DNA from 2 places in the Micromonospora sp. SD19 genome. Region 2 is predicted to be linked to the other one. Evidence: riboswitches for the same ligand, from Rfam matches in the RefSeq annotation. Region 2 holds a riboswitch; the other holds the start of a gene.
The links. A riboswitch is a leader RNA that binds a small molecule or an ion and turns the genes downstream of it on or off. The one in region 2 is predicted to bind thiamine pyrophosphate.
Positions count from the first base shown of each region.

Region 1: another riboswitch for thiamine pyrophosphate. It lies ahead of thiE (thiamine phosphate synthase); the one in region 2 lies ahead of ACX27O_RS31795 (ECF transporter S component).

Region 1 is NZ_JBTLMN010000004.1:209,033-217,733, forward strand. It holds gene ACX27O_RS16605 (ThuA domain-containing protein) at 1-4,982, opposite strand, end outside; TPP riboswitch at 5,295-5,404, shown strand; gene thiE (thiamine phosphate synthase) at 5,399-6,025, shown strand; gene thiO (glycine oxidase ThiO) at 6,019-7,182, shown strand; gene thiS (sulfur carrier protein ThiS) at 7,173-7,373, shown strand; gene ACX27O_RS16625 (thiazole synthase) at 7,370-8,149, shown strand; gene ACX27O_RS16630 (thiamine phosphate synthase) at 8,146-8,701, shown strand, end outside.
Region 2 is NZ_JBTLMN010000015.1:94,958-103,658, forward strand. It holds gene ACX27O_RS31785 (energy-coupling factor transporter transmembrane component T family protein) at 1-788, opposite strand, end outside; gene ACX27O_RS31790 (ABC transporter ATP-binding protein) at 785-2,215, opposite strand; gene ACX27O_RS31795 (ECF transporter S component) at 2,330-2,917, opposite strand; TPP riboswitch at 2,991-3,095, opposite strand; gene ACX27O_RS31800 (alpha/beta fold hydrolase) at 3,203-4,024, shown strand; gene ACX27O_RS31805 (sugar isomerase domain-containing protein) at 4,054-4,803, shown strand; gene ACX27O_RS31810 (DUF6328 family protein) at 4,923-5,426, shown strand; gene ACX27O_RS31815 (acyl-CoA dehydrogenase family protein) at 5,532-7,529, shown strand; gene ACX27O_RS31820 (hypothetical protein) at 7,618-7,785, opposite strand; gene ACX27O_RS31825 (hypothetical protein) at 7,795-8,403, opposite strand; gene ACX27O_RS31830 (Fur family transcriptional regulator) at 8,513-8,701, opposite strand, start outside.

The DNA.
Region 1 (8,701 bases), on a different contig from region 2:
GCGAACGTCGCCGTGGTCACCGGCGCGGTGGCGTCGATCTTGACCGAGACGGTCTTGGTCGCCTCCACGTTGCCGGCCTTGTCCGTCGAGCGGAACCGGAGCTCGTGCTCGCCGTCCCCGCTGACCGCCACCGGAGCGGTGTACGCCGTCCAGGTGGTGGCCCCGTCCAGCTGGTACTCGGTGCTGGCGAGCCCGCTACCGCCGGCCTCGTCGGCGCCGGTGAGCGTGATCGTCACCGGTCCGGTGTACCACCCGTCGGTCGGGGTGCCGGAAACCGCCGCGGTGGTCACCGGTGCGGTCTCGTCGGCCACCTCCGTGCTGAGCCGGAAGTAGTCGAACGAGGCGGTCTTCGACGCCGTCTGGTTGGCGCCGAGGGTGAACAGCCCCACCTTCGGGGTGGCACCCACCGCGGTGTTGGTCAACGCCTCCAACGCGGTCCAGGTCGTCCCGTCCGCCGAGTACGACGCGGTGAACGTGTTGCCGACGCGCGCCAACCGCAGGTGCCAGACGGCGCTGGTCAGGTTGGTCACCTCCGGCTGCGGGTTCTGCACCGTACCGGCGATCTCGCTGCGGAACTCGATCCGCCGCGTCACCGCCGAGCCGGCCTGGTTGTCCGCGATGAAGTCGAACTTCAGGTAGTTGTCGTCGTCGGCCTGCACGAGCAGACCGGCCTGCTGGTACTGCTCGTTCAGCAGACTGCCGTCGACCTTCGTCTCCAGGGTCCAGTCGCCCGACGGCGCGGTCTGGAGGATGAAGTTCTTCGGCCCGGTGTTGTCGGTGCCGTAGATGTCACCGTTGGGCACGTCGATCCGCAACGCGCCACCGGTGACCCGGTAACCGGTCGGGTCCTCCCGCAGGATCGCGTCCCACCGGCACTTGTCCAGCGTGCTGCCGTTGAACTCGTCCGACGGGTCGACCGGCCCGGCCGGGGCGTCCGGCGTCACCTGGAACGAGTCGAAGGCCGCGTCGACAACCGGTGCCTCGGTGCCACCGTTGAGCGCGAAGACCCCGATCCGCGGGTTGGTGATGCCGGCGAGCGCGGCCGAACGGCCGACCGGGGTGAACGTCTGGCCATCGCCCGAAACGGACGCGGTCAGGTTCGTCCCGTCGCTGGTGACCCGCAGGTACACGGTGTCACCCGCCGGTGCGTTGGTGGCGTCGGCAGACTCGTTGCGCGGCGTGCCCGCCGTCTCCCGGATGAACTCCACCCGCCGGCTGCCGTTGTACAGCAGGTCCAGCTTGGCGTAGTTGTCGTCGTCGCCGTACACCAGCAGGCCGGCCTGCTGGTAGTTGGCCGTCACCGGCAGGGTGACCTTGGTGGTCATCTCCCACGCGCCGGTCGGAGCCGCTTGGAGCACCAGGTTGGTGGCGTCGTTGCGTGCGCCGTAGAGGTCACCCACGCCGGTGGGCAGCCGCAGTGCGCCGCCACTGAGCGAGTAGAGCTGGTTCTCCCGGATCACGCTGGTCCAGCGGTCCTTGTCGAGCGTGTTGCCGTTGAAGTCGTCCGAACGCGCCCCGAAGCAGGACGTGTCCGGCGCGTCGACCCGCACCGGCACCGTGGCGTACGACTTGGCGCCCTTGCTGTCGGTCACCGTGAGGGTGGCCGTGAAGGTGCCCGCGCTGGTGTAGGTGTGGCTGGCGTCCAGTGTGGTCGCCGTACCGCCGTCACCGAAGTCCCAGGCGTACGTCAGCGGGGTGTCGCCCTCGGCGTCGGTGGCCGTGCCGTCGAAGGCGACGGTGACCGGTGCGGTGCCGGTGGCCGGGGTGGCCGTGGCGCTGACCACCGGCGGCCCGTTCTCGGTGACACCGCGGCCGACGAAGTCCATCCAGTTGACGTTGAACAGCGAACCCGATCCGCCGTTCGGGTCGCGGGCCAGGAAGTACAGCGAGCCGCTCGCGGCGCCGGTGACCGGTGCGCTCACGTCCGTGTACGTCTGCCACGCGCCGGTCGCCGGCACGGTGGCCGTGGCGACCACCGGTCCGTCAACCGCACCGGCGCGAACCTCGATCCGACCGCCAGCGGCGGCGGAGGCGGCCCGGAACCGGATCTCGGTGATGTTGGTCAGGTCCGCCGGGGCGAGCGACCACCAGTCGCCGTCCTCGATGAACCCGATGTTCTGACCGCCGCCGGCGGTGTCGGCGCCGGTTTCCCGCTGCACGCCGGCGTCGCCGCCGCCGGTGCTCACCGGTGCCCGCCCGGTGGCGGTGAAGAACTCGGCCTGCTTGCGCTTGGGCTGCAGCACCTCGATGACCCGACCGGTGAGCGGGCTGGCGCCGCCGGCGCCACCGTCGTCGGTGTAGGTGGCCTCGAAGACCGCGAAGACGTTCGCCTCGGCGCCGTGCCCGGAGGCGAGCGACGTCTGGACGGTGCCGGTGCAGCCGGTGTGCTGCTCCAACGGGTGGGCGTGCTCGTCGTGACCCAGGAGCACCTGGAGGTTCACCCGGTCACAGTCGATCTCCCCGTCCTCCGGGTCGGTCACCTTGATCGAGTAGCGGACCTGGTCACCCCACTCGAAGAACCCGCCGTCCGGCGGGAACTCGATGGTCACCGTCGGGGACGTGTTGCCCACGGTGACCGGAACGTTGGCCACCGCGGTACGGCCCTTGGGGTTGGTGACGGTGAGCTGGGCGGTGTAGTTGCCCGCCGTGGCGTACGTGTGGGTCGGGTTCGCCTCGGTGGAGGTCTGCCCGTCGCCGAAGGCCCAGGCGTAGGTGAGCGTGCCACCGTCCGGGTCCCGGGATCCGGCGCTGGAGAAGGTCACCGTCAACGGCGCCGCACCCGAGGTCGGGGTGGCGGACGCCGCAGCGATCGGTGCGCGGTCCCCGGCGGTGTAGTCGATCCGGTAGACGCCCGAGTTATCGTTGTTGCCGCCGAAGCCGCTGCCCCACTCGATCAGGTACAGCGCGCCGTCGGGGCCGAACTCGAAGTCCATCGGCCGGACCATGGTCATCCCGGTGAGCAGCTGGTTGATGTCCACCAACGACTTGCCGTCGGGGGTCAGCTGCATCGTGTACATCTTGTTCTGGTTCCACTCGCCGAGCAGCGCCTTGCCGTCGTAGTACGCCGGCCACTTGCGCGTCGAGTTGAGGTCGGCGTCGTAGCGGTAGACCGGGCCGCCCATCGGGGCGCCACCGCCGCCGATCTCCGGGTAACGCGCGTCACCGGCGTATCCGTAGTCGACGGTCGCGGGGACGACCGGCGGGAGGTTGGTCAGGCCGGTGTTGTTGGGCGAGTTGTTCACCGGCGCGGCGCAGTCGAACTTCGCGCCGCTCGGGCCGGACGGGAACGTGTAGTCGTTGTAGGCCTCGTTCGTCCCGGTGCAGTACGGCCAGCCGTAGTTGCCGGGGGTCACGATGTTCCACTCGACCAGGCCCCGAGGGCCGCGGTTCGGGTTGTCGGAGTTGGCGTCCGGCCCGTAGTCCGCGACGTACAGCGTGTTGGTCTTCGGGTCGGTGCCGATCCGGAACGGGTTGCGGAAGCCCATCGCGTAGATCTCGGGACGGGTCTTCTCGGTGCCCGGCGCGAACAGGTTGCCGGCCGGAACGGTGTACGTCCCGTCGTCCTCCGGGTGGATCCGGATCACCTTGCCGCGCAGGTCGTTCGTGTTGGCCGAGGTGCGCTGCGCGTCGTAGTCCTGGCGGCCGGCCCGCTCGTCGATCGGCGAGTACGAGTTCGACTCGAACGGGTTGGTGTTGTCGCCGGTGGCCAGGTACAGGTTGCCCTCGCCGTCGAAGGTCATGCTGCCACCGGCGTGGCAGCAGGTGTTGCGCTGGGTGTCGACCCGCAGCACCTGCTTCTCGCTGGCCGGGTCGATGGTGTCACCGGTCACCGTGAAGCGGGACAGCAGGTTGCGGGTGACCCCGTCGTTCGGGGCGTAGTACAGGTACACCCACTTGTTGGTGGCGAAGTCCGGGTCGAGCCGGATGCCGATCAGGCCGTCCTCGTTGCCGGTGAAGACGTCCAGGTCGACGGCGGTGACGGTGTTGCCGGTGTCCGGCTTGATGATCTGCACCCGACCGTCGCGCTCGATGTAGAAGACCCGCCCGTCGGGGGCGATGTCCAGCTCCATCGGGTTGCTGGTGTTGCTGTCCAGGGAGACCTTCTCGAAGTTGGAGGTCTTCGAGGCGCCACAGTCGGCGTCCACCACACCGGCGGCGCTCTGGATGCCGCCGAGCAGGTGGGACAGGAAGCCGGGCTCGGCGTACGACTCCCGGGTGTGCCCCAGACCGGTGTACCAGGAGCGGCCACCGTCGTAGTCCTGACACCAGGCGACCGGGTGGTCGGCACCCATCGCGCCGGCGCCGGGGGTGTAGCTCTTCTCGTCCAGGCTGGCCAGCACGTGCACGTCCGGCCGCGGGTTGCTCTGGTAGTTGTACCACTCGTCAAAGCGGGACCAGCGGTCCGGCAACTCCGCAGTGGACGGGTGGGCGTGGTCCTCCACCTTGACGGTGGCCGTCTGGTTCTGCGGGTGGTTGGCGAAGTACGCGCCGACCAGGTCGCCGTACCAGGCCCAGCTGTACTCGGTGTCCGACGCGGCGTGGATGCCGACGTAACCACCGCCGGCCTTCACGTAGCGCTCGAACGCGGCCTGCTGCTCGGCGTTGAGCACGTCACCGGTGGTGGAGAGCCAGATCACCGCCTTGTACTTCGCCAGGTTGGCGTCGTTGAATGCGGCGCCGTCCTCGGAGTTGTCAACGGTGAATCCGTTGGCGGCGCCGAGTTGTTGGATGGCGGCGATGCCGGTGGGGATGGAGTCGTGCCGGAAGCCGGCGGTCTTGGAGAAGACGAGGACGGAGTAGGGATCGGCTGCGGCCTTTGGCGCCTTCGGCGCCACCTGGCTGACCGGGGCTGCGGCTTTCGCATCCCGTGGGGGGACCTGGGCGGCCGCCTGGGCGGGCGTGCCGAACAGGGTGGTCGAGGCCATGGCCAGGGAGATCAGGGTTGCGGTGATGGGTACGCGGGCACGACGAGAACGGGACACGCCGCCTCCTGTGTCGTAGTGACAGAGCTCGCGGGAGTCGGCTCGCCGAAGGCCGTCCCTGATGGAGTCGGTGGTGACACCGTGCCAGGGCGCCCCCACCGACATTTTGTCGAATCGCTGAACAAATTAATTCGGCTGGTTCGATGTCGGGCAAGATGCGGACGGGTAACGGTTCTGCAACGGCGGGCGACATTCCGAACAGGACCGCATGAAGTGCCCCATGGATCTTGATCGTTCTGATGTGGTCCGGCCCGCCGGCCGCCGCCGACCCGGCACCTTGGCAGGCTGGCGGATCTGTCGTACGGTGACACGCAAGTAACCCACGGGAGCCCGGTGTACCGGGCTGAGAGGGGGGCTGACAGCCCCCGACCGTCGAACCTGATCCGGGTAATGCCGGCGCAGGGAGGAGTGTTGCCGTGCCGTCCCTGGGGCGATTGCATCTCATCACCGACACCCGACCCGGGCGTGACCCACTCGCCGTGGTCCGGGCCGCCCTCAGCGCGGCCCGTGCCGAGCTGGTGGTGCAGGTCCGGGTAGAGGATTCCGCCACCGACCGCGAGGCGTACGACCTGGCCCGACGGGTGCTGGCGCTGTGCACCTCGTACGGGGCGTCCTGCCTGGTCAACGACCGGTTGCACGTGGCGCTGGCGGTGGGCGCCGCCGGTGGCCACGTCGGCGCCGACGACCTGCCGGTCGCCGCCGCCCGCCGGGTGCTCGGCCCCACCGGCGTGCTGGGCGCCACCGCCCGCGCGCCGGGCACCGCGGGCGAGGCCGTCGCGGCGGGAGCCAGCTACCTCGGCGTCGGACCGTGCCACACCACCAGCACCAAGACCGGTCTGCCGGATCCCATCGGGCCCTCCGGGGTACGTGCCGTCGTCGACGCCGTCGACGTGCCCGTCATCGCGATCGGTGGAGTGACCGCCGCCCGGGTGCCGGCGCTGCGGGCCGCCGGGGCGTACGGGGTGGCGGTGGTCGGTGCCGTCTCCGCCGCCGCCGACCCGGCACTGGCGACCGCCGCGCTGATCGAGGCCCTGACGTGCTGACCGGCCGGTTCCCGTCAGCGCCGTCGAGCGACCGGGTCCGGCCGGACGTGGCAGTGGTGGGGGCGGGGCCGATCGGGCTCGCGATCGCCTGGCGCTGCGCCGCGCGAGGGCTGCGGGTGGCGGTGCACGATCCCGCGCCCGGCTCGGGGGCGTCGTCGGTTGCCGCCGGGATGCTCTCCCCGGTCGCCGAGGCGTACTTCGGCGAACGGCAGCTGACCGCGTTGCTGGTGGCGTCCGCCGAGCGCTGGCCGGCGTTCGCCGCCGAGCTGACCGAGGCGACCGGAGTCGGGATCGGCTACCGGACCGAGGGCACACTGATGGTCGGCCTCACCGGCGACGACCTGGCCGAGGCGCGCCGGCTCTGGGCGTACCAGCAGGGGTTGGGCCTGCCGGTGACGCCGCTGCGCCCCAGCGAGCTGCGCGACCGCGAACCGGCGCTCGCCCCCCGGGTGCGCGGCGGCGCGCTCGCGCCCACCGACCACCAGGTCGACCCCCGGCTGCTGGTGCCGGCGCTGCGCACGGCCGCGCAGCGGGCCGGCGTGGTGCTCGTGCCGCAACCGGTCCGGCAGCTGTCCGATCTGGACGCCGGTGTCACGGTGGTCGCCGCCGGCTGCGGGGCCGCCGCGCTCACCGGCCTGCCGGTGCGGCCGGTGAAGGGTCAGATCCTCCGGCTCCGCGCGCCCGACGGCCTCGCGCCGGGCTTCCGGCACGTGATCCGGGGGTACGCCGACGGCGAGCACGTCTACCTGGTGCCCCGCGACGACGGCGAGGTGGTGCTCGGCGCGACTGTCGAGGAGCGGTCGGACACCACGGTCACCGCGGGCGCGGTGCAGCGGCTGCTGCGCGCCGGGGTCGACCTGCTGCCCGAACTGGCCGAGTACGACCTGGTCGAGGCCGTCGCCGGGCTGCGCCCGGGCACCCCGGACAACGCGCCGATCCTCGGCCCGCTGCCCGACCGGCCGGACGTGCTGGCCGCCACCGGGCATCACCGGCACGGCATCGTGCTCACCCCGATCACCGCCGACCTGATCGCCGACCTGGTGCTCGGCGGCGGACCCGACCCACTGCTCACGCCCTTGCGGGCGGACCGCTTCGGCCCGACCGGTGCCGTCGTGGGCGGACCTGAACCGACAATGGAGGGGGACCCGTGGAGTTGACGGTGAACGGGGCCGGGCGCAGCGTTCCCGCCGGCGCGTCAGTGGCGGACCTGGTCGGCGACATCGTGCCGCACCCACGGGGGGTGGCGGTCGCGGTCAACGGCGAGGTGGTGCCGCGCACCGGCTGGCCTACCCGGGCGCTGCGCGACGGTGACCGGGTCGAGGTGCTCACCGCGGCGCAGGGCGGGTGAGCGGCGTGCCGTTCGAGCTGGGTGGGGAGACCTTCACCTCACGGTTGATCCTCGGCACCGGCGGCGCCGCGAACCTGCACGTGTTGGAGCAGGCGATCCGGGCGTCCGGCACCGAGCTGGTCACAGTGGCGCTGCGCCGGGTGGGCACCGCGCCGGGCTCCACCGGTGGACTGCTGGAACTGCTGGACCGGTGCGGCGTACGCCTGCTGCCGAACACCGCCGGCTGCCACACCGCGACCGAGGCGGTGAAGGTGGCCCGGCTGGCCCGGGACGCGTTCGACACCGCCTGGGTCAAGCTGGAGGTGATCGGCGACGAGCGGACCCTCCTGCCCGACGGGGTGGAGCTGCTCCGCGCCGCCGAGGAGTTGGTCGCCGACGGCTTCACCGTGCTGCCGTACACCAGTGACGACCCGGTGCTCGCCCGCCGCCTCGCCGACGTGGGCTGCGCCGCGGTCATGCCGGCCGGCTCGCCGATCGGTTCCGGGCTCGGCGTCGGCAACCCGCACCACATTCGGCTCATCCGGCAGGGTGTGGACGTGCCGGTGATCCTCGACGCCGGCATCGGCACCGCGTCCGACGCGGCCCTGGCGATGGAGCTGGGCTGTGACGGGGTGCTGCTGGCCAGTGCCGTCACCCGGGCGGCCGATCCGGTGGCGATGGCCACCGCCATGCGCTACGCGGTCGAGGCGGGCCGGCTGGCCGCCGGGGCCGGCCGGATCGAGCGCCGTTTCCACGCGCTCGCCTCCACCCCCGACGAGGGAAGACCCGAGCTGTGACAGCGCCGTCCGGGGTTGTCGTGTTGACCGATCGGCTCGTCGCGCGGGGTGGGCTCGACCGGGTCGTGGCCGCGGCGGTGGCCGGGGGAGTGCGCTGGGTGGTGCTGCGGGAGAAGGACCTGCCCCGTGCCGAACGCGCCGCCGTCGCCGCCGAGCTGCGGGCGATCCTCGCCGACGTCGGCGGAACCCTCGTCGTGGCCGGCCCGGACCCGCTCGGCGGCGACGCCGTGCACCTGCCCGCCGCCGGCCCGTACCCACCGCCACCCCACCAGCTGGTCGGCCGCTCCTGCCACAACCAGACCGAGCTGACCCGCCTCACCACCGAGCACTACGCCACCATCTCCCCGATCTGGCCCACGAAGACAAAACCGGGTTACGGCCCACCCCTGGACGTCGCGGGACTGCGCAATCTGGTCGAGGTCAGCAACGTGCCAGTGCTGGCACTGGGCGGCATCGAGACACCAGAACAGGTAACCGCCTGCGTCGAGGCGGGAGCCGTCGGAGTAGCAGTCCTGGGCGCACTGATGCGAGCCAAAGACCCCGCCGAAACAG
Region 2 (8,701 bases):
GGGCGGAAGGTGCCTAGGAGAATGCTCGTGGTCAGGGCTGCTGCGGCGAGCACGACGGCCCCGGCGATGAGGAGCGCGTCGGCGCGGGTGAAGTGCTGCCGGCGGGCGACGGTACGGGGGGTGCCGGCGTCGAAGCCACGCGCGTCCATCGCCACGGCCAGCCGGGTGCCTCGACGGATCGCCCCTACCAGCAGGGCGAACGCGGTGGAGGTGAAGAGCCGCAGCTTCGCCACCGGATTGCGTCCCGCGTCGACGCCGCGCGCACGCCGAGCCATGCTGATCATCTGCCACTCCTGACCGAGCAGCGGCACCAGCCGGAACGCGGCCAGCGCCCCGATGGCGAACCGGGCCGGCGCCTTCGCGTTCTGGATCAACGCGTCGGCCAGGTCGGTGGGGTCGGTGGTCGCGAACACGATCACGCCGGGCAGCGCCACCGCGAACACCCGCAGCACCAGGCCGAGCGCGGTGAGCAGCACGCCGGTGCTCACCAGCACCGGCCCCGCGTCCAGCAGGACCCGACCGGACCGGTCGGCGGCGAACAGCACCAGGGTGACCAGGATGCCGGCGGCGCTGAGCAGCAGGGGCCAGGCCCGTCGGGCCAGTACCCGGTAGCGGATGCCGAACAGCGGCAGCACGGCCAGTTCGAGGGCGATGGCGATCGCCGGGGCGACTGGGTCCAGGGTGGCCAGCAGGATGAACGAGAAGGCGAGTGCGGCGGCGACCTTCGCCACCGGGTTGCGGCGGGCCAACGGCGCGTCCGGCGCGGCGACCGGCTCGATGCTGATCATCGGTGGTCGTCCGGGGCGCGGTGCAGGGTGACGGTGCGGTCGGCGAGCGCGGCGACGAAGTCCGCGTCGTGGGTGACGGTGACCACCCCGTGCCCGGCGTCGCGCAGGTCGGCGAAGAGGTCGACCAACTCCCGCCAGGTCCGCCGGTCCTGGCCGAAGGTGGGTTCGTCGCAGATCAACAGGCGGGGCGCGGTGGCCAGGGCGGTCGCCACGCTCAGCCGCCGCGCCTCACCACCGGAGAGGGTGTACGGGTTGGCGGCGGCGAGTCGGGCCAGCCGCAGCCGTTCCAGCAGCCCGGCCACCGTCTCGTTGACCACCGCCTCCGGTTGACCGGTGCGGCGTGGGCCGAGCGCCAGCTCGTCGAAGACGGTGCTGGTGACGAACTGGTGTTCCGGATCCTGGAAGACCGACCCGATCCGCCGGGCCAGCGCGGGCGCCCGCCAGCGGTGCGGGGGAGTGCGGTGGTCCGGGCCGGCCAGTTCGGCGGACGCGGTGACCCGCCCACTGCCCGGCCGGAGCAGACCGCCGAGCAGCAACGCCAGGGTGGACTTGCCGGCACCGTTGGGTCCGCGTACGGCGAGTGCCTCACCGGCGCGTACCGACAGGTTGGTGTCGCCCAGCCGGGGTGGCAGGCCGACCTGGTCGGCGGTGAGCAACAGCTCCCCGGGCCCGGCGGTGGCGGCCCGGGGCGTGATGGGGTGACCGGGCACCCAGACGCCCTCGGCGGCCAGGGCGGCGCCGTGGGCGGCGAAGACCGCCTCGGGGGTGCCGTCCGCGCGGACGCCGCCTCCCGGTTCCAGGACGACCACCCGGTCCACCAGTGGCAACGCCTCGGCGACCCGGTGCTCAACCAGGATCAGCGTGGTGTCGACGTCCAGCGCGCCGGCCACCGCGTGCCGGACCAGGTCGGCCCCGGCCGGGTCGAGGTTGGCGGTCGGCTCGTCGAGCAGCAGCAGGGCGGGGCGCAGGGCCAGCGCGCCGGCCAGGGCGAGGCGTTGCTGCTCGCCGCCGGAGAGCGCCGCCGTGCGGCGGTCCCGAGGGTACGGGAAGCCGACCCGGTGCAGGGCCTCGTCGACCCGGGGCCAGATCTCGTCGGCAGGTACCCCCCGGTTCTCCAGCCCGAACGCGACGTCGTCGCCGCAGCGGGCCATCACCAGTTGGGTCTCCGGGTCCTGGAAGACGACGCCGACCCGTTCCCGCCCCTTGCGCGGGTCGAGCCCGTCGATCTCGACGGTGCCCTCCTGCTCGCCGGAGTCGTCGGGAAGCAGCCCGGCCAGCGCGCTGAGCAGGGTGCTCTTGCCGGCCCCCGAGGGCCCGAGCAGCAGCACCCGTTCCCCGACCTCGATGCGCAGGTCGACCCCGCGCAGCGCCCAGGCCCGCCGCCCGGCGTGCCGCCACCCGAACCCCCGCAACACCACAGCGCCCACCGAACCCCCTCCCAACCTGTCCAGCCCCGCCTCATCCACGTTGATCAAGAGGTTTGCGTCAGAAAACCGGCTTCTGTTGACGCAAACCTCTTGATCAACGCCATCGGGTGGGGGTTAGACCAGGGCGCGGTCTCGGCCTACCGGGAAGCGGTCCAGGACGCCGGTGTTGGCCAGGGCCCTGGTCAGCAGCCAGCCGCCCGCGCCGGCGATCACGGTGGCGCTGACGACGGTGAGCAGCGCGTACGGGATGCGGTAGTCGGCCAGCGCGTAGTCGACGTTCCAGACGAAGAAGTCGAACAACGCGGCGCTGAGACCGGTCAGCGCGCCGGCGAGCACGGCTGTCGGCAGCCGGAACGACCGGTACCGGAAGGCGGCGAAGGCCAGCTCGGCGCCGATGCCCTGCACGATCCCCTGCGGGATCACCGTGCCGGCCCACTGGCTGCCCAGCAGCGCGGACAGGACCGCGGCCACGGTCTCGCAGTAGAGCGCGGCACCGGGCTTGCGGATGACCAGCCCACCGATCACCGCCGGCATCAACCAGACGCCGTAGAGCAGCGTCTGCGCCGGCGGGAAGAAGGCGAACGCGCCCTCGGTGGCGCTCCAGACCAGGCCCCAGGCCCAGAAGATGACGCCGAAGGCGACCGCGATCACCGAGGCGACCACGATGTCGATGGTGCGCCAACGGTTGGTGGTGTTGTCCATGATTGCTCCCAGTTCAACGAAGAGAACCAGGAGAAGACGCACGCCGCGTCCGGTGGCACCGGACTGCGGCGCGGCTGGAGGTCGACCGAACTCCCTGCGCTGGCATTACCCAGATCAGGTTCGAGGGTCTGCGGGCGTACCCGCACTCTCAGCGCTGTGCGCTCCCCTGTCGGATATGAAGTTGTCTCGGTGACGCTAACACCGACCCGGGTCGTGGGCCCAGCAGGGCATGCGCCTGACCTGCGGGAGCGGCCGGCCCACCGTCTTCTGGGTACGCTTCCGATCATGCGGGTTGATGCACGAGGCCTCACGTTCGACGTGACAGTCGACGGTCCACCGGACGGCGTGCCCGTCCTGCTGCTGCACGGTTTCCCTCAGCACAGCGGTGAGTGGGACGACGTGGTGCCGCGGCTGCACACGGGTGGGCTGCGCACGTACGCGCTGGACCAGCGCGGCTACTCGCCCGGCGCCCGGCCTACTGCGGTGGCCGACTACCGCATCCCCGAACTCGTCGCCGACGTGGTGGCGGTGCTCGACGCGCTGGAGCTGGACGCCGTGCACCTGGTCGGCCACGACTGGGGCGCGGTGGTGGCGTGGGCGGTTGCCGCCCGGCACCCCGACCGGGTGCACACACTGACCGCGGTGTCCGTGCCGCATCCGGCGGCCATGGCGCACGCCCTGAGCACCGACAGCGGACAGAAGGCCCGCTCGTCGTACATGGCGTTGTTCCGCAAGCCGGACAAGGCGGAGAAGGTGCTGCTGGCGTGGCACGCCGCCGCGCTGCGCAAGCTGCTCGGCGGGGTGGGCGACGCGTCCCGGGTGAACAGGTACGCCGACCCGATGCGCGAGCCGGGGGCGCTCACGGCGGCCCTGAACTGGTACCGGGCGATGTCCCGCGCCGACCTGGCCGGCGTCGGCCCGGTCACGGTGCCCACCACGTACGTCTGGAGTGACCGGGACGTCGCCATCGGCCGGACCGCCGCCGAGGCGTGCGCGCCGAACGTCACCGGGGACTACCGCTTCGTGCGGCTGTCCGGGGTGAGTCACTGGATTCCGGACGAGGCGCCGGCCCCACTCGCCGAGGCGATCCTGGCCCGGGCCGGCTAAGTGGCAGGCAATCGAACGACGGAGGACGTATGACGGTGAGTGCCGAGGACTACCTGGCCGTGGTGACCGAGACGATCGGCCGGGTGGCCGCCAGCCAGCGGGAGGCGGTGGGGCGGGCCGCCGACCTGATCGCCGAGGCGGTCCGGGCCGACGGCGTGGTGCACGCGTTCGGCACCGGGCACTCGGAGGCCCTCGCGATGGAGATCGCCGGGCGGGCGGGTGGTCTGGTGCCGACCAACCGGATCGCGCTGCGCGACCTGGTGCTGATCGGCGGCGAGCCGGCCGACCGGCTCGGCCCGCTGCTGGAGCGGGACCCGGCCGTCGCGCACCGCCTCTACGAGCTGGCCCCGGTTCGCCCCACCGACGTCTTCGTGCTCGCCTCGAACTCCGGGGTCAACGGCGCGATGGTGGAATTCGCCACGCTGGTGAAGGAGCACGGTCACGGGCTGGTGGCGATCACCTCGGCGCAGCACTCCGGCCGGATGACGTCCCGGCACCCGTCGGGGCGCAAGCTGAGCGACCTCGCCGACGTGGTGCTCGACAACGGTGCCCCGTACGGCGACGCGACGCTGCCCCTGCCCGGCGGTGGCGCGGTCGGCGCGGTCTCCTCGATCACCGCGGCGTTGCTGGCCCAGCAGGTGACGGTGGAGGTCGTGGCGCGGTTGCTGGCGGCGGGGCAGCGGCCCCCGGTCTACCTGTCGGCGAACATCCCCGACGGCGACGCACACAACAACGAGCTGGAAGCCCGGTACGCGGGCCGCATCCGACGCGGGTCCTGACGTTGCCACACGATGAACGGCCGATGTCGTGAACCTGTTTCGCGCTCGGCCGGGTGGGGCATTGGCGTTGCTGCCGGCGGCCGGGACCGCCGGCAGTAGCGTCTCACCGGAGGTAGCGCGTGTCCAAGGAGACCGAGAAGCAGCGTTGGCAGCGCAACTTCGCCGACCTGCTGCAGGAGTTGCGGGTCGCTCAGACTGGCGTTCAGATCCTCTTCGCCTTCCTGCTCACCCTGCCGTTCAGTAACGGGTTCACCAGGACCAGCGAGTTCCAACGCGACGTGTACATCGTGGCGTTGCTCGCGGCGGCCGCCGCCACCGCGATGATCATCTCGCCGGTGGCGTTCCACCGGGCGCTCTTCCGGCAGGGGCGTAAGCCCGAACTGGTGCGGTTCGCCCACCGGATGGCCACCGGCGGTCTCGCCTTCATGCTGATCGCGATGGTCAGCGCCGTCCTGCTGATCACCGACTTCGTGTTGGACCGGCCGATCGCCTTCCTGCTCAGCGCCCTGACCGGGCTGTGGTTCCTCACGTTCTGGATGATCCTGCCGTTCGCCCGGCGCAACTGGGGTGAGGACGACATCGACGACGATGACGACGACCCGGACACGATCGACGGCCGCTGACCCCACCGATCCGCACGCAGCGCTACCCCCGGGTAACAACCGGGGGTAGCGTGACGGGTAGTCGCACACGTCGACGCAGCCGCACCGAACTTCGAGGGGGCAGCCGTGACCACGACGCAGAACGGCCGACCGGCACCGGACGGCCCCGACTCCGAAGCCACCGCCCAGGCCGCGGCGCCACTGCCCGCGGAAGCCGGACAGGTCTCCGAGAAGGAGGCCCGGCAGGTCGCCGAAGCCGCCCGAGAGTCCACCTGGGACCGACCCAGCTTCGGCAAGGAGTTGTTCCTCGGCCGCTTCCGGCTCGACCTGATCGACCCGTGGCCCCGATCCGACCCGGACGACGTGGCCCGGGCGGAGGAGTTCCTTGGTCGGTTCCGCGCCTTCCTGGCCTCCGAGGTGGACGGCGCCGCCATCGAACGGGACGGCTCCATACCCGACTCGGTGTTCCACGGCCTGGCTGACCTCGGCGCGTTCGGCATGAAGATCGACCGGAAGTACGGCGGGCTCGGGCTGAGCAACCTGCACTACTGCCGGGCGCTCATGCTGGCCGGCTCGGTCAGCCCGGCCATCGGCGCGCTGCTCTCGGCCCACCAGTCGATCGGTGTGCCACAGCCACTGAAGATGTTCGGCACCGCCGAGCAGAAGCAGCGCTTCCTGCCCCGGCTCGCGGCCGGTGAGGTGTCGGCGTTCCTGCTCACCGAGCCCGACGTCGGCTCCGACCCGGCCCGGCTGGCCACCGTCGCCGAGCCGACCGAGGACGGCACCGGTTACCGGCTCAACGGGGTGAAGCTCTGGGCCACCAACGGCATCGTGGCGACCCTGCTGGTGGTGATGGCCCGGGTGCCGGCCACTGAGGGCCGCCGGGGCGGGATCACCGCGTTCGTGGTGGACGGCGACAGCGAGGGCATCACCGTCGAGCGGCGCAACGAGTTCATCGGCCTGCGCGGCCTGGAGAACAGCCTGACCCGGTTCCACGACGTGTTCGTCCCCGCCGAGAACGTCATCGGCGGCGAGGGCAAGGGGCTGAAGATCGCCCTGACCACCCTGAACACCGGCCGGCTCTCACTGCCGGCGATGTGCGTGGGCGCCGGCAAGTGGGCGTTGAACGTGGCCCGTGGCTGGGCCGCCGACCGGGTCCAGTGGGGTCGACCGGTGGGCGAGCACGAAGCGGTCGCGCAGAAGCTGTCCTTCATCGCCGCCACCACGTACGGCATGGAGACCATGCTCGACCTCTGCTGCCTGCTCGCCGACGACGACCGCAACGACATTCGGATCGAGGCGGCGCTGGTCAAGCTGTACGCCAGCGAGATGGCCTGGAAGATCGCCGACGAGCTGGTCCAGATCCGGGGCGGGCGCGGCTACGAGACGGCCGACTCGCTGGCGGCCCGTGGCGAACGCCCGGCCGCCGTCGAGCAGATGCTGCGCGACCTGCGGATCAACCGGATCTTCGAGGGCTCCACCGAGATCATGCACCTGCTGATCGCGCGGGAGGCGGTCGACGCCCACCTGTCGGTGGCCGGCGACATCATCGATCCGGACGCGGGGCTGGGCCGCAAGGCCCGCGCCGGCGCGCGAGCGGGCGCCTTCTACGCGAAGTGGCTACCCACCCTCGCCGTGGGCCGGGGGCAGACCCCCTCGGCGTACGCCGAGTTCGCCCCGCTCGCCGCGCACCTGCGCCAGGTGGAGCGTTCCTCGCGCAAGCTGGCCCGGTCGACGTTCTACGCGATGTCCCGCTGGCAGGGAAAGATGGAACGTAAGCAGGCGTTCCTCGGCCGGGTGGTGGACATCGGCGCCGAGTTGTTCGCGATGTCGGCGGTCTGCGTCCGGGCCACCGCCGAACGTGACAGCCGACCGGAGAACGTCGAGCTGGCCGACCTGTTCTGCCGGCAGGCGCGGGTGCGGGTCGACGCCCTGTTCGCCGCGCTCTGGGACAACACCGACTCGGTCGACACCGCCGCCGCGAAGCGCATCCTCGCCGGCCGCTACGCGGGCCTGGAGGAGGGTGTGCTCACCCCGTCCGAGGAGCTGCCCTGGGTGGCCCGCTGGTCGCCCGGTCCGTCCACCGCCGAGGACGTCCGCCGCCGCATCCCCCCGAAGCCGTGAGCGCCGCGCCGCGCGGACTGGCCGCCGTGCCGGCCCGCCGTGCCGGCCGGCGGTGCGGGTCGTCGACCGGTCGGGCCGGCGGTGTTGGTCAGCGGGAGACCGCCCAGGCCAGCACCCCCGCCAGGATCAGACCGTTGAGCCCGGCCAGCGCCAGGTACGCCGCAGGTGGGATCTTCTTGCCCCGGCGGACGAAGGAGACCAGGACGGCGGCGTAGCCGAGCAGCAGGACGGCGATGACGACGAGGAAGTAGAACACCCGACGACCTTAGCGGCCCCGGCCGCGCAGACCGAGTTGGCGCAGCTCCAAGGCGGCCAGAGCGTCGACAGTCGCGTCGTCGCCGCGACGCCACGCCTCGGCGACGTCCGGGCCGATCCGGGTCAGCTGGCCCAGCGGCTGGGTAGCCAGCGCGCGCAGGGCGAGCAGGTCCCGGCCGGCCGGCCCGGCCGCCAGCTTCGCCGCCGACCCGGCCCGACGCATCCAGCGGACCCGCAACGGCAGCCAACCGAGGAGCACGATGCCGAGCGGGAAGATCAGCACCGCGATGGCCAGGGCGAGGGCCAACTGGTCGACCAGGTGCTGCTGATCGCGGCCGGCGTCGGCGAGCGATCGGGCGGCATCGGCGGCGCGTTGGAACGGGGCGGTGAGTTCGTCGCCGACCAGCGGCACCCGGCCGACCTTGCTGCCGGCGTCGCCCAGGTTGTCGGCGAGGCCACTACCGGCGCCCTCCAGCTTCTGCCCCGGTACGGCGAGCTTCTGCACCAGGTCGTGCAGCCACAGCGCACCGCGGATCGCCGCGTACACCCAGACGACGACGAGCAGGTCGGTGAGCACCTGACGGACGGCGGTCGGAAACCGATCGGCATAGATTTTCACGCCGGCCAGCGTGCCACGAACGTCCCGCTCCGTGCAGCAGTGATGTGAGCGCGGCACGCGACCGGCCGCCGACCGCACCGGAGCGTCGCGCCAGCGGCGGCGCTGCCGGTCAGCGCGGGCAGGTCGGGCAGGTGCCGAAGATCTCCAGCGTGTGGCTGACGTCGGCGTAGCCGTGCTGCGCGGCGACCCGGTCGGCCCAGCTCTCCACTGCCGGGCCGGCCACCTCGACGGTACGACCGCAGACCCGGCAGACCAGGTGGTGGTGATGCCCCTCGCTGCACCGGCGGTAGAGGTGCTC